Bradyrhizobium diazoefficiens: one gene and its partner. Each later gene encodes a partner of the first gene's protein in a complex. Links are inferred from orthologs where the notes say so. Each region holds a gene or a part of one and is shown on either strand. Other genes may lie near its edges.

Region 1 (6,009 bases):
ATCAAGGACGGCGAGATCTACGTGCTCGAAGTCAATCCGCGCGCCTCGCGCACGGTGCCGTTCGTCGCCAAGGTGATCGGCACCCCGGTTGCGAAGATCGCCGCGCGCATCATGGCCGGCGAGAAGCTCGCCGAGTTCAAGCTGAAGAACCACGATCTCAAGCACGTCGGCGTCAAGGAATCGGTGTTTCCGTTCGCTCGCTTCCCCGGTGTCGACACGGTGCTCGGTCCCGAGATGCGTTCGACCGGCGAGGTCATGGGCATCGACCGCAATTTCGAGGTCGCCTTTGCCAAGAGCCAGCTCGGCGGCGGCACGCGCGTGCCGCGTAAGGGCACGGTGTTCGTCTCGGTGCGCGAGAGTGACAAGACGCGTATCACGGAGGCCGTGCGCGAATTGCATTCGCTCGGCTTCAAGGTGCTGGCAACCTCTGGCACGGCGCGCTTCCTCACCGATGAGGGCATCCCGGCCGAGAAGGTGAACAAGGTGCTGGAGGGGCGGCCGCACATCGTTGACGCCATTACCAATGGCGACGTCCAGCTGGTCTTCAACACCACGGAAGGCCCCCAGGCGCTCGCCGACAGCCGTTCGCTGCGTCGCGCGGCCCTCTTGCATAAAGTGCCGTATTACACCACTCTTTCCGGGGCCGTGGCGGCCGCGCAGGGTATCCGCGCCTATCTGGGCGGGGACCTTGAGGTTCGTACCCTGCAGAGCTACTTTTCGGAAACCTGATCGCGCGCGGGAGGCCAGGCCTTGACGGGTTGAGCCTTCCGCTAAGTGATTGGCAATGAAGCCACAATGGCCGGAGGAACTGTCCGGCCATGTGGTTGTTCTGTTCCGGCGCCAAACCCACGTAGCGCTCCGGTGGCCGTGTGTTCAGCCCCGGACATACCGACGAATCAAGGCTGTCGCGCCCCCTGTCGTTGCGGGCGCGTGGCTGAAGGACGAGAGAAGAGATGGAAAAGGTTCCGATGACCCAGGCCGGCTTTGTCGCGCTCGGGGAAGAATTGAAGAAGCGCCAGTCGGAAGACCGTCCGCGCATCATCGAGCACATTGCGGAGGCGCGTTCGCACGGCGACCTGTCGGAAAACGCGGAATATCACGCCGCGAAAGAAGAGCAGTCCCACAACGAGGGCCGCATCGCCGAGCTCGAGGACAAGCTCGCGCGCGCCGACATCATCGACATTTCCAAGCTCTCCGGCGACACCATCAAGTTCGGCGCCACAGTGACGCTGGTCGACGAGGACACCGAGAAGAAGACGGTGTGGCAGATCGTCGGCGAGGTCGAGGCCGACGCCAAGAAGGGCCGCATCTCCATCACCTCGCCGCTCGCGCGCGCGCTGATCGGCAAGAAGAAGGGCGCCTCCGTCGAGGTCAACACGCCCGGCGGCGCCAAGGCCTATGAGATCACCAAGGTGGAGTGGCGGTAACGGAGTTGCTGCTGCGCGCTGTGAGGTTTGAAAAGGCCGCGCGATCTGCGCGGCCTTTGTTTTTGCGTGTTGTTGGGAATGTGATGGACTCGCGCCCTCATTCTCGTGTCCCGGACGCGCTGCAGCGTTCTTACGCTGCCGCGCTGAGCCGGGACCCAGAAGGCAACATGGGAAGGCGCCGTGAGATGGGCCTCGGCTCTGCAGCGCACCGCGGAAGAAGCGCTGCGCTGCGTCCGGGGCACGAGATCAAAGCTACCTGCGCCCCTTCACGTCGAGCGGCACGGCCGCCTCGTATTTGGAGTTATGCAGCACCAGCGACGTCCGCACGTTGCGCACGTGCGGCGCGGCGGTGAGATGCGTGACGAAATCCTGGAACGTCGCCATGTCCGGCGCGACGCATTTCAGGATGAAATCGACCTCGCCCGATAGCATCCAGCATTCACGCACCAAGGGCTCGGCGCGGACGAACTCCTCGAAGGCGCGCAAGTCGGCCTCGGCCTGGCTGGAGAGATGCACGGCGGCGAACACGGTGACGTCGAAGCCGAGCTTGCGGGCGTCGAGCAGGCCGCGATAGCCGTGGATATAGCCTTCCTCCTCCAGCGTCCTGACGCGGCGGAGACACGGCGGGGGCGAGATGCCGACCCGCTTGGCCAGCTCAACATTCGTGATTCGACCGTCGGCCTGGATCTCAGTGAGAATTTTCAGGTCAATCTCGTCTAGGTTCCGCGACACGTGATTGGAACTCCTGCCCTTTTGCGGCGGTATTCGCTGGTTTTCGCAATCCTCATAGCGCAGTCCGCGGCGTTAGCGCAATTTTATTGCGCGTGCATCGCAATCGACTTTTGTTCCTTGTTGGAAAAATCCGCCGACAGGGAATGCAATTCTTGCATAGCTCATCAGAAGGCTTAGATTAGCTCTGACATTTCAGCGCCTCCGCGACGCCTCCCGGCATGTTCCGCGCCCGCGCTGCAAATCCCCCGTGAAAGGCGTCCATCGAAATGTCCGTTCCTGTTCATGCAAAGGTCGTCATCATTGGCTCCGGCCCCGCCGGCTACACCGCCGCGATCTACGCCGCGCGCGCGATGCTCGAGCCAATCCTGATCCAGGGCATCCAGCCGGGCGGCCAGCTCACCATCACCACCGACGTCGAGAACTATCCGGGCTTCGCCGACGTGATCCAGGGCCCCTGGCTGATGGAGCAGATGGAGAAGCAGGCGGTCCATGTCGGCACCAGGATCGTCTCCGACCTGGTCATCAAGCTCGACACCTCGCACCGGCCGTTCCGCCTCACTTGCGACAGCGGCGACGTCTATCTCGCCGACACCGTGATCCTCGCCACAGGCGCGCAGGCGCGCTGGCTCGGGCTGCCGTCCGAGGCCAAGTTCCAGGGCGGCGGCGTCTCGGCCTGCGCCACCTGCGACGGCTTCTTCTACCGCAACAAGGACGTCGTGGTGGTCGGCGGCGGCAATACCGCCGTCGAGGAAGCCCTGTACCTCACCAACCACGCCTCGCAGGTCACCATCGTGCATCGCCGCGACCATTTCCGCGCCGAGCGCATCCTGCAGGAGCGTCTGTTCAGGCACCCCAAGATCAAGGTGGTTTGGGACTCCGCTGTCGACGAGATCTGCGGCACCGAGAGCCCGAACAAGGTCACCCATGTGCGGCTGAAGAACGTCAAGACCGGTGCGCTCACGGACGTGAAGACCGACGGCGTCTTCATCGCCATCGGCCATGCGCCCGCGACCGAGCTGGTGAAAGACCAGGTCAAACTCAAACCCTCGGGCTATATCGAGGTCGCTCCGAATTCGACCGCGACCTCGGTGCCCGGCCTGTTCGCCGCCGGCGACGTTGCCGACGAGACCTATCGTCAGGCCGTCACGGCCGCCGGCCTCGGCTGCATGGCCGCGCTCGAGGCCGAACGCTTCCTGGCCCTGCGCGCCAGCGAGCGCGCCGCAGCGGAATAACGATCATGCCTCGAACACGCGACGGATTTACGGATATGGACTGGGACAAGCTGAAGGTGTTTCACGCGGCGGCGGAAGCGGGCAGCTTCACGCATGCGGGCGAGCAGCTCGGCCTGTCGCAATCGGCGGTGTCGCGCCAGGTCTCGGCGCTGGAGCAGGAGCTCTCGGTCTCGCTGTTCCATCGCCACGCTCGCGGCCTGATCCTCACCGAGCAGGGCGATCTCTTGTTCCGCACCGCGCATGACGTGTTCATGCAGTTGCAGGCGGCGCGCGCGAAGCTGACCGACAGCCGCGAGCGGCCGAGCGGCGATCTCAAGATCACCACCACGCCCGGCGTCGGCATCAACTGGCTGATCCCGCGCCTCGGCGAGTTCACTGCGCTCTATCCGGAGATACGGATCTCACTGATCGTCACCGACGAGGAGCTGGATCTCTCCATGCGCGAGGCGGACGTTGCGATCCGCACCCGCAAGCCGACCCAGCCCGATCTCATTCAGCGCAAGCTGTTCGCGATGGGCTTCCACGCCTATTGCTCGCCGGAGTACATCAAGCGCTTCGGCACGCCGCGCACGCTGGAGGAGCTCGACTCCCACCGCATCATCACGCTGTCCGACGGCAACTTCGCGCCGCATCTTCAGAACCGCAACTGGCTGGTCGAAGCTGCGCGCAACGGCTCGGGTCCGCGCGAGGCGTACTTCAAGGTCAACAACATCCTCGGCCTCGTGCGCGCCTGCCAGCAGGGCCTCGGCATCGCCGCGCTGCCCGACTACCTCGTCGAGGACCAGAGCCGCCTCGTGCAGCTGTTCGGCGAATCGGATTCGATCCAGCTCGACACATATTTCGTCTATCCCGAGGAGCTGAAGACGGTCGCGCGCGTGCAGGTGTTCCGCGACTTCGTGGTGAGCAAGGCGCAACGCTGGCCGTCCTGATTTCCGCATGTCTGACATGCGGCCCCGGCTGTTGCTGCATGGCGCTGGCCAAGCCCATACTGCTTGCACGCTGAGCCTTCGCGTTGCGCATTTGTCCCCCTCCTCCAGTGGCGCGGGAGTTCAGTAATCCCTCTTGGAAGGTGATTGTGTCGGCCTCACGTGGCCAATACCTAAGCCGGGCTCTTTGAGCCCGGCTTTTTTTCTACCGAATCCGGCATTCGCCCTCCGCGTGTATTGACAGTTCCACGTATCCCTCGCATCATTTGCCCCATGATCACGAAGTCGTGCGCCCTCGTTTCGAAAAGGCCCCCGCCCGGGGACCTCGGAATCGTGCGCGCGCTAGGCTGACTTCGTCATCGCGAACTGATCCTGAAAACCCCGCCGCCTGGACGGGGTTTTTTCATGTGCCCTCCGTCTCAGGTTCTCGACGAGAAGGAGATGGAACATGACCGGACTAAGAGAGCATTTGCACGGGCTGTGGCTGCCGCTGGTGACGCCGTTTCAGGGCGGCAGGCTGGACGAGACCTCGCTGCGGCGGCTGACGCGGCACTATAGCGGCGAGAGCATCGAAGGCTTCATCCTCGGGGCGACCTCGGGTGAAGGCATGACCTTGCGCGAGGCCGAGCTCGAGCGCCTCGTCGCGGTGGTGCGCGATGAGATGGCGGCGGGCCGCCGCAATATCCCGATCTGCCTCGGCCTGTCAGGCGCGGATACGGCGCGGCTGAAGAACCGGCTCGATGAGACCGCCGACTGGCCGATCGAGGGCTATCTGATCGCGAGCCCCTACTACGTGCGGCCCTCGCAGCGCGGACTGCTCGCGCATTTCGAGGCGCTCGCCGACCACGCTGCCTGGCCGCTCGCGCTCTACAACATCCCGTATCGCACCTCGGTCAACATCACCAACCAGACCATGCTGCGGCTCACCGAACATCCCAACATCGTCGGCCTCAAGGATTGCGGCGCGAGCCGCGAGCAATCGATCGCGCTGCTGCGCGACAGACCGAAGGGATTTCGCGTGCTGACCGGGGAGGACGCGAACTACTTTGAAGCGCTCACGGACGGTGCCGATGGTGGCATCGTGCTGTCGGCGCACGTCGAGACGGCGACATTCGCGGCCATCTATGCCGAGCACAAGCGCGGCAACGACGATGCGGCACAGGCGCGCTGGAATGAGGTCGCGGAGCTGACGCGTCTGTTGTTCGCCGAGCCGAGCCCCGCGCCGGCGAAGTACTGGCTGTGGCGATCCGGCCTGATCGACAGCCCCGAAGTGCGCCTGCCGATGGTGGAAGTGAGCAGCGAGCTCGCGGCCACGATCGATCGCGAGATCGCGCGACGGATGAAGGTCGCGGCGTAGTCTTTTGAAGGTCGCGGCGTAGTCTTTCTTCGCCTCTCCCCGCTTGCGCGGAGAGGGCTGAATTTGCGCGTGCGCAAATTCAGAGGGGAGTCTCCGCGAGTCCAGCTGCCAACGCATTTGCGGAGACAGCCCCTCACCCCGCCCTCTCCCCGTAAGAACGGGGAGAGGGAGTGACAGAGTGACTGCGTGGTTAACCGGGTGCGAACAGCCGTCGCGCCGGCGGCATGGCGCATCCACGGCTCGTTTACTCGATCGACGCTATCGTTCTCATTCAAAGTCTTTCAAACGGGGAATGACCATGCGGCATCGCACCCGGCCTACGGCCGCGAGCCAGT
Region 2 (6,072 bases), 1.4 Mb from region 1 along the record:
TCGAAGACTGGCTACGCGACCCCTACACGATCTACGCAAAATACGTCCTGCGGCTGGATGCGCTCGATCCCGTCGACATGCCGCTCTCGGCCGCCGACCGCGGCTCGGCGATCCATGAGGCACTCGGCGAGTTCACCGAGACCTATGCTGCGCATCTGCCCGACGATCCCGCCCGCGTGCTGCGCGCGATCGGCGAAAAGCATTTTGCGCCCTTGATGGAGCGGCCCGAAGCGCGGGCGCTCTGGTGGCCGCGCTTCCAGCGCATTGCGCGCTGGTTCGGCGAATGGGAGACGGCGCGGCGCGACGCGATCGAGGCCATCACCGCGGAGACGCGCGGCGAGATCTCGATCCCGCTCGACCACGGTCGGAGCTTCCGCCTCTCCGCACGTGCCGACCGCATCGAGCGGCGCCAGGGCGGCGGCTACGCCATCCTCGACTACAAGACCGGCCAGCCGCCGACCGGCAAGCAGGTTCGCATGGGCCTGTCGCCGCAGCTCACGCTGGAGGCCGCGATCCTGCGCGAGGGCGGTTTCCCTGCCATCGACGCCGGTTCGTCCGTCAGCCAGCTCGTCTATGTCCGCCTGAGCGGCAACAATCCGCCGGGCGAAGAGCGCATCCTCGAGCTCAAATACAAGCAGGGCGACGAGCCGCAGCCGCCGGATATTGCGGCCGCCGAGGCGCGGGCCAAGCTGGAGGCACTGATCCGCGCCTTCGAGGACGAGAACCAGGCCTACACCTCACTGAACCTGCCGATGTGGACCAACCGCTACGGCACGTATGACGATCTCGCTCGGATCAAGGAATGGTCCGCGGCCGGCGGCCTGGGGATCGAGGAATGGTGAAGCTACCCCGCCCCATTCCCGACGAAGTGCGCGCAAGGCAAGCGCGCGCATCCGATCCGACCGCGTCGGCGTTCGTGTCGGCCAATGCCGGCTCGGGCAAGACGCATGTGCTGGTGCAGCGCGTGATCCGTCTGCTGCTCGCGGGCGTGCCGCCGGAAAAGATCCTCTGCATCACCTTCACCAAGGCGGCGGCCGCCAATATGGCCGAGCGCGTGTTCACCACGCTCGGACATTGGGTGACGCTTGACGATGAGGCGCTCAACGGAGCGATCAAGTCGGTTGGCATTCTCCATCCTGATCGCGAATTACGGCGCAAGGCACGGAAGTTGTTCGCCTGCGCGCTGGAGACGCCGGGCGGGCTGAAGGTGCAGACCATCCACGCGCTGTGCACGCGTCTGCTCCAGCAATTTCCGTTCGAGGCCAACGTGCCGGCGCGCTTTGCCGTGATCGACGAGCGCGACCAGACCGACATGATGGAGCGCGCCAATCTGAAGGTGCTGCTCGAGGCCGCGCGCGACCCCGAGAGCGTCACCGGCCGCGCGCTGCTGACGGCGATGGCAAGCGCCGCCGATGTCACCTTCAAGGAGGTGGTGCGCGAGGCTTGCCTGAGCCGCGACCATTTCATGGCCTGGACAGATGAGGCCGGCAACGCGGAAGCTGCCGTCGCGCAGATGGGGGCCGTGCTGGGCGTTGGGGCCACCGACCGGATCGAAGACGTCGAGACGGAGATTCTCGACGGGCCGTTCCTGCCGCGCGCGCGCTGGGACGACATCGCCTTTGCGCTGGAGGACGGCAGCAAGTCCGACAACGAGCAGGCGAGCCGCCTTCGCGAGGCAAAAGTGTTCTCCGGCGCAGCACAGGTCGATGCCTATCTCTGCGTCTTCCTCACCGACGAGAAGCTGCCGCGCAAGGCGGTGCTGACCAAGAAGTTTGGCGAGCACAATCCGTCGGTCGCGCGGCTGTTCGAGAACGAGGCGCAGCGCCTCGGTGGACTGATCGAGAAGCGCCGCGCCGTGACCATGCGCGACCGCACCGCGGCGCTGCTGCATATCGCGACTGCGGCCGCTGCGAACTACCGCCGCGAGAAGCAGGAGCGCGGCTTGCTCGATTACGACGACCTGATCGACAAGACTCTGGCGATGCTCGACCGCATCGCCTCGGGCTGGGTGCATTACAAGCTCGACCGCGGCGTCGATCATGTCCTGATCGACGAGGCCCAGGACACCAGCCCGCGGCAATGGGACATCGTCGCGCACATCATCTCCGAGTTCACGGCCGGCGAAGGCGCGCGCGAGGGGCTGAACCGCACTGTCTTCGCGGTCGGCGACGAGAAGCAGTCGATCTTCTCGTTCCAGGGTGCCGACCCGCACGAGTTCGACAAGCGCAAGCGGGAGTTAGACCGCAAGTTCAGAGCTGCCGGACTGAAATTCGATCCGGTCGCCTTCACCTATTCGTTCCGCTCGGGCGCCGCGATCCTGCACTCGGTCGATCACGTCTTCCGTGATCCCACGATCTACAAGAGCATCCATTCGATCGAGACCGGCCACCCCCTGCACAATGCGCTCGCCGATGCCGGCCCCAGCGTGATCGAGTTGTGGGACCTGGCCGAGGCTGACGACCGGCAGGAGATCGAAGGCTGGCGCGCGCCGTTCGACGGCGTTGCTTCAACCAGCCCCGAGGTCAAGCTCGCCCGCCGCATCCAGACCGAGATCAAGCGGCTGGTCGAGAGCGGCACGCTGACCGGGCACGAGGGCGAGCGGCGGCCGCTGCGCTATGGTGACATGCTGATCCTGGTGCGACGGCGCGGCAACGCGTTCGACGCGGTGATCCAGGCGCTGAAACACGCTGGCGTGCCCGTCGCCGGCGCCGACCGGCTCAAGCTCACCGAGCACATCGCCATCATCGACCTGATGAACCTTGCGGACGCGCTGCTGCTGCCGCAGGACGACCTCGCGCTTGCGGTGGCGCTGAAGAGCCCGCTGTTCGGGCTCGATGACGACGACCTGTTCACGCTTGCCCATGACCGCAAGGGATCGCTGCGGCGCGCGCTCGGCGAGCATGCGGCAGGAAGCGAAAAGTTCGCATCCGTGCTGCGGCGTCTGGAAGCCTGCGAGGTTCGCGCACGCGAGGAGACGCCGTTCGCCTTCTACGCCTGGCTGTTAGGGGGCGACGGCGGCCGCGCGCGCATCCTGCGCCGGCTCGGCCATGAGGCCAATGACGCGCTCGACGAATTTCTGGAGCTGGCGCTGAACTACGAGCGCAAGGCCCCGGCTTCGCTGCAGGGCTTCATGGCGTGGCTGCGCTCGGCGGACACCGAGGTGAAGCGCGACATGGAGATCTCGCGCGACGAGGTACGAGTCATGACCGTGCACGGCGCCAAGGGCCTCGAGGCTTCCGTGGTGTTCATGGTCGACACCACCTCGTCGCCCGCGGATTCGCAGCGGCTGCGGCTGATCCACGTGCCGCGCGGCAATGGCGGTGAGGTGGTGGTCTGGGCCGGCCGCAAGGCCGACGATCCCAAGCTCGTCGCAGACGCGCGCAAGGCGATGCTCGAGGAGACCGAGGACGAATATCGTCGCCTGCTCTACGTCGCGATGACGCGTGCGGCCGACCGGCTGATCGTCGGCGGCTGCATGCCCGGCAACATGAAGACGGTCCGCAAGCTGAGCTGGTACGACCTCGTCGACACCGGGCTCGCCGGCTCGGGGCTCGACAAAGAGACAATCGACACCCCGCTCGGCAAGGTGACCCGGTTTGCGCGGCCGGAGGATATGGCGGCGCTGGGCACCCCGGCGACAGTCACAAACCAGACAATCGCGCTGCCGGACTGGCTGCGGACGCCGGCACCGCGCGAGACCATCGAGGACGATCCGGTGCGTCCCTCGGGCCAGTCTGCCGAGGAAGGCCGCGCTGTGCGGACTGGCGAATCAGTGCAATCCCGCGCGCTTGCGCTGCAACGCGGCACGCTGGTGCACCGGTTGCTGCAATCGCTGCCCGAGATCGCCACCGAGCGCCGGCGCGAGGCCGCGCTCGGCTTCATGGCGCGCAACGCCGCGGACTGGACCGAGGCCGACCGCACTGCGCTCGCCGACAAGGTGCTCGCTTTGATCGCCGAGCCGCGCTTCGCAGCCGTCTTTGCCGCCGGCAGCCGGGCGGAGGTCGCGATCGTCGGCAAGCTCGACCGGCCGGGCCGCGCCCCGGCGCTGGTGTCAGGCCAGATCGACCGGCTGGTCGTGCGTCCGGATGAGGTTTTGATCGTCGATTTCAAGACCAACCAGATGGCGCCCAAGAGCGCGGCCGAGGCGCCCGCGGCCTATGTCCGGCAGCTCGCGCTGTACCGGGCGGTGCTGGCGCGGCTTTATCCCCAAAAGCCTGTTCGAGCCGTCCTGCTCTGGACCGAGGCCCTTGAATATATGGAGATTTCAGCCCCCGCGCTGGACGCGGCGCTGGCATCCCTTCATCTCGGTGTGAGCGTCCTTGACCCGGCAAGGGGCCGTTCATAGGTTGACGGCATGATCCCGGGCGCGATTCCCATCCGCGCCGATTCGTTCAACCGAGTGAGGTACTCCAATGGCCGTTAGCAAGGTTTCCGACGCCGATTTCGAAGCCGAAGTGCTCAAGGCGAACGGCCCCGTGGTCGTCGATTTCTGGGCGGAATGGTGCGGCCCTTGCCGTATGATCGCGCCCGCCCTCGACGAGATTGCCGGCGCGATGGGCGACAAGGTCAAGATCGTCAAGCTCAACGTCGATGAGAGCCCGAAGACCGCGTCCAAGTACGGCGTGATGTCGATCCCGACCCTGATGATCTTCAAGGGCGGCGAGATGGCCTCCCGCCAGGTCGGCGCCGCGCCGAAGGCGAAGCTGCAGCAGTGGATCACCTCGGCGGTCTGATCCACCTCGCCTACGATTATTTTCGACAACGGCCGGCGAAATGCCGGCCGTTTGCGTTGATGGGACATGTCCTGCGTTTGACGAGTCCCATCCTTGCGTGCCCCATCCAAAAAAACTGCGCGAAAATCCACCTCCCTCGTCGCGATGGAGGCGAAGTCGGTCGACGCGATCCCGCGCGGCAAGGAGTGGCAGTACGAGCCGAAATGGGATGGCTTTCGCTGCCTGCTCTCGCGTGACGGCAGTCGCGTTGACCTGCGTTCGAAATCCGGCGAAGACCTCGCGCGCTATTTCCCTGAAATCGTCGCGGCGGCTCTGAAGCTGAAGGCGGATCGTTTCGCCCTCGACGGCGAGATCGTCGTGCCGCATGGCAAGGGTTTTTCCTTCGACGCGCTGCTGCAGCGGATCCATCCCGCCGCAAGCCGCGTGACGAAGCTCTCGGAGGAGACGCCGGCGCTCTATCTCGTCTTCGACCTGCTCGCGACGGCCCGGGACAAGCAACTTGCCGGGGAGCCGCTGAGCCAGAGACGGCCGGCACTGGAAGCGTTTGCGAAAACGAATCTGAGAGGCAGCACGTTCCGCGTGTCGCCGGCGACGACAAGTTACGCCACCGCGAAAAAATGGCTGGCGCAATCGGGCGGCGGCTCGGACGGCGTGATCGCCAAACGCGTCGACCTGCCCTACCAGGCGGGAAACCGCGAGGGCATGCAGAAGATCAAGAAATTTCGCAGCGCCGATTGCGTGGTCGGTGGCTTCCGCTATGCGACCAACAGGATCGCTGGCCGCAAGGTGGTTGGCTCACTGCTGCTCGGACTTTACGACGACAAAGGCCTGCTGCACCATGTCGGCTTCACCTCGGCGATCAAGGCGGAGGACAAGCCTGATCTCACCGACCGGCTGGAAGCTCTGATCGGTGAGCCTGGCTTCACCGGTAACGCGCCCGGTGGGCCGAGCCGCTGGTCCACCGAGCGCTCGGCGAAGTGGTGCCCGCTCAAGCCGAAGCTCGTGATCGAGGTCTGCTACGACCATTTCAGCGGCGAGCGCTTTCGCCACGGCACCTCGATCCTGCGCTGGCGCCCCGACAAGGCGCCGCGGCAATGCAGCTTCGAGCAGTTGAAGCAGAAGACGGCCGATCCGATGAAGCTGCTGAAGTGAGTTCTCGTGCCCCGGCCGCAGCGCAGCACGCACTGATGCGCTGCTGAGCCGGGGCCCATAGCGCGGCATCTGGGTCCCGGCTCTGCGGAGCAGCATTGCACGCTGCACCGCGTCCGGGACACGAGACCGGCTTACGCGGGCGGCGTGCCGTTGATCGCCAGCACATGGCCGGCGAGATAGAGTGAGC

What was found.
Region 2: the proteins of trxB (region 1) and trxA are in contact, whole or in part, in a crystal structure (PDB 1F6M), measured with the Escherichia coli proteins. The link is inferred for Bradyrhizobium diazoefficiens from one-to-one orthologs.

What each region holds. Positions count from the first base shown.
Region 1 is NZ_CP067100.1:1,498,687-1,504,695, reverse strand. The notes cover bases 1,600-4,408. They hold trxB (thioredoxin-disulfide reductase), read left to right. Parts: upstream 1,600-2,425; coding sequence 2,426-3,391; downstream 3,392-4,408. Other genes in these bases: JJB99_RS07160 (LysR family transcriptional regulator), read left to right, coding at 3,397-4,320; JJB99_RS07170 (Lrp/AsnC family transcriptional regulator), read right to left, coding at 1,680-2,159. In the rest of the region: carB (carbamoyl-phosphate synthase large subunit), read left to right, coding at 1-729; transcription elongation factor GreA, read left to right, coding at 954-1,427; JJB99_RS07155 (4-hydroxy-tetrahydrodipicolinate synthase family protein), read left to right, coding at 4,766-5,674; JJB99_RS07150 (hypothetical protein), read left to right, coding at 5,973-6,009.
Region 2 is NZ_CP067100.1:84,545-90,616, forward strand. Bases 3,201-6,072 are described here. They hold trxA (thioredoxin), read left to right. Parts: upstream 3,201-4,412; coding sequence 4,413-4,733; downstream 4,734-6,072. Other genes in these bases: addA (double-strand break repair helicase AddA), read left to right, coding at 3,201-4,345; JJB99_RS00365 (ATP-dependent DNA ligase), read left to right, coding at 4,878-5,885; JJB99_RS00370 (bifunctional folylpolyglutamate synthase/dihydrofolate synthase), read right to left, coding at 6,017-6,072. Outside these bases: double-strand break repair protein AddB, read left to right, coding at 1-842; more of addA, read left to right, coding at 836-3,200. UniProt on the Escherichia coli protein: Participates in various redox reactions through the reversible oxidation of its active center dithiol to a disulfide and catalyzes dithiol-disulfide exchange reactions.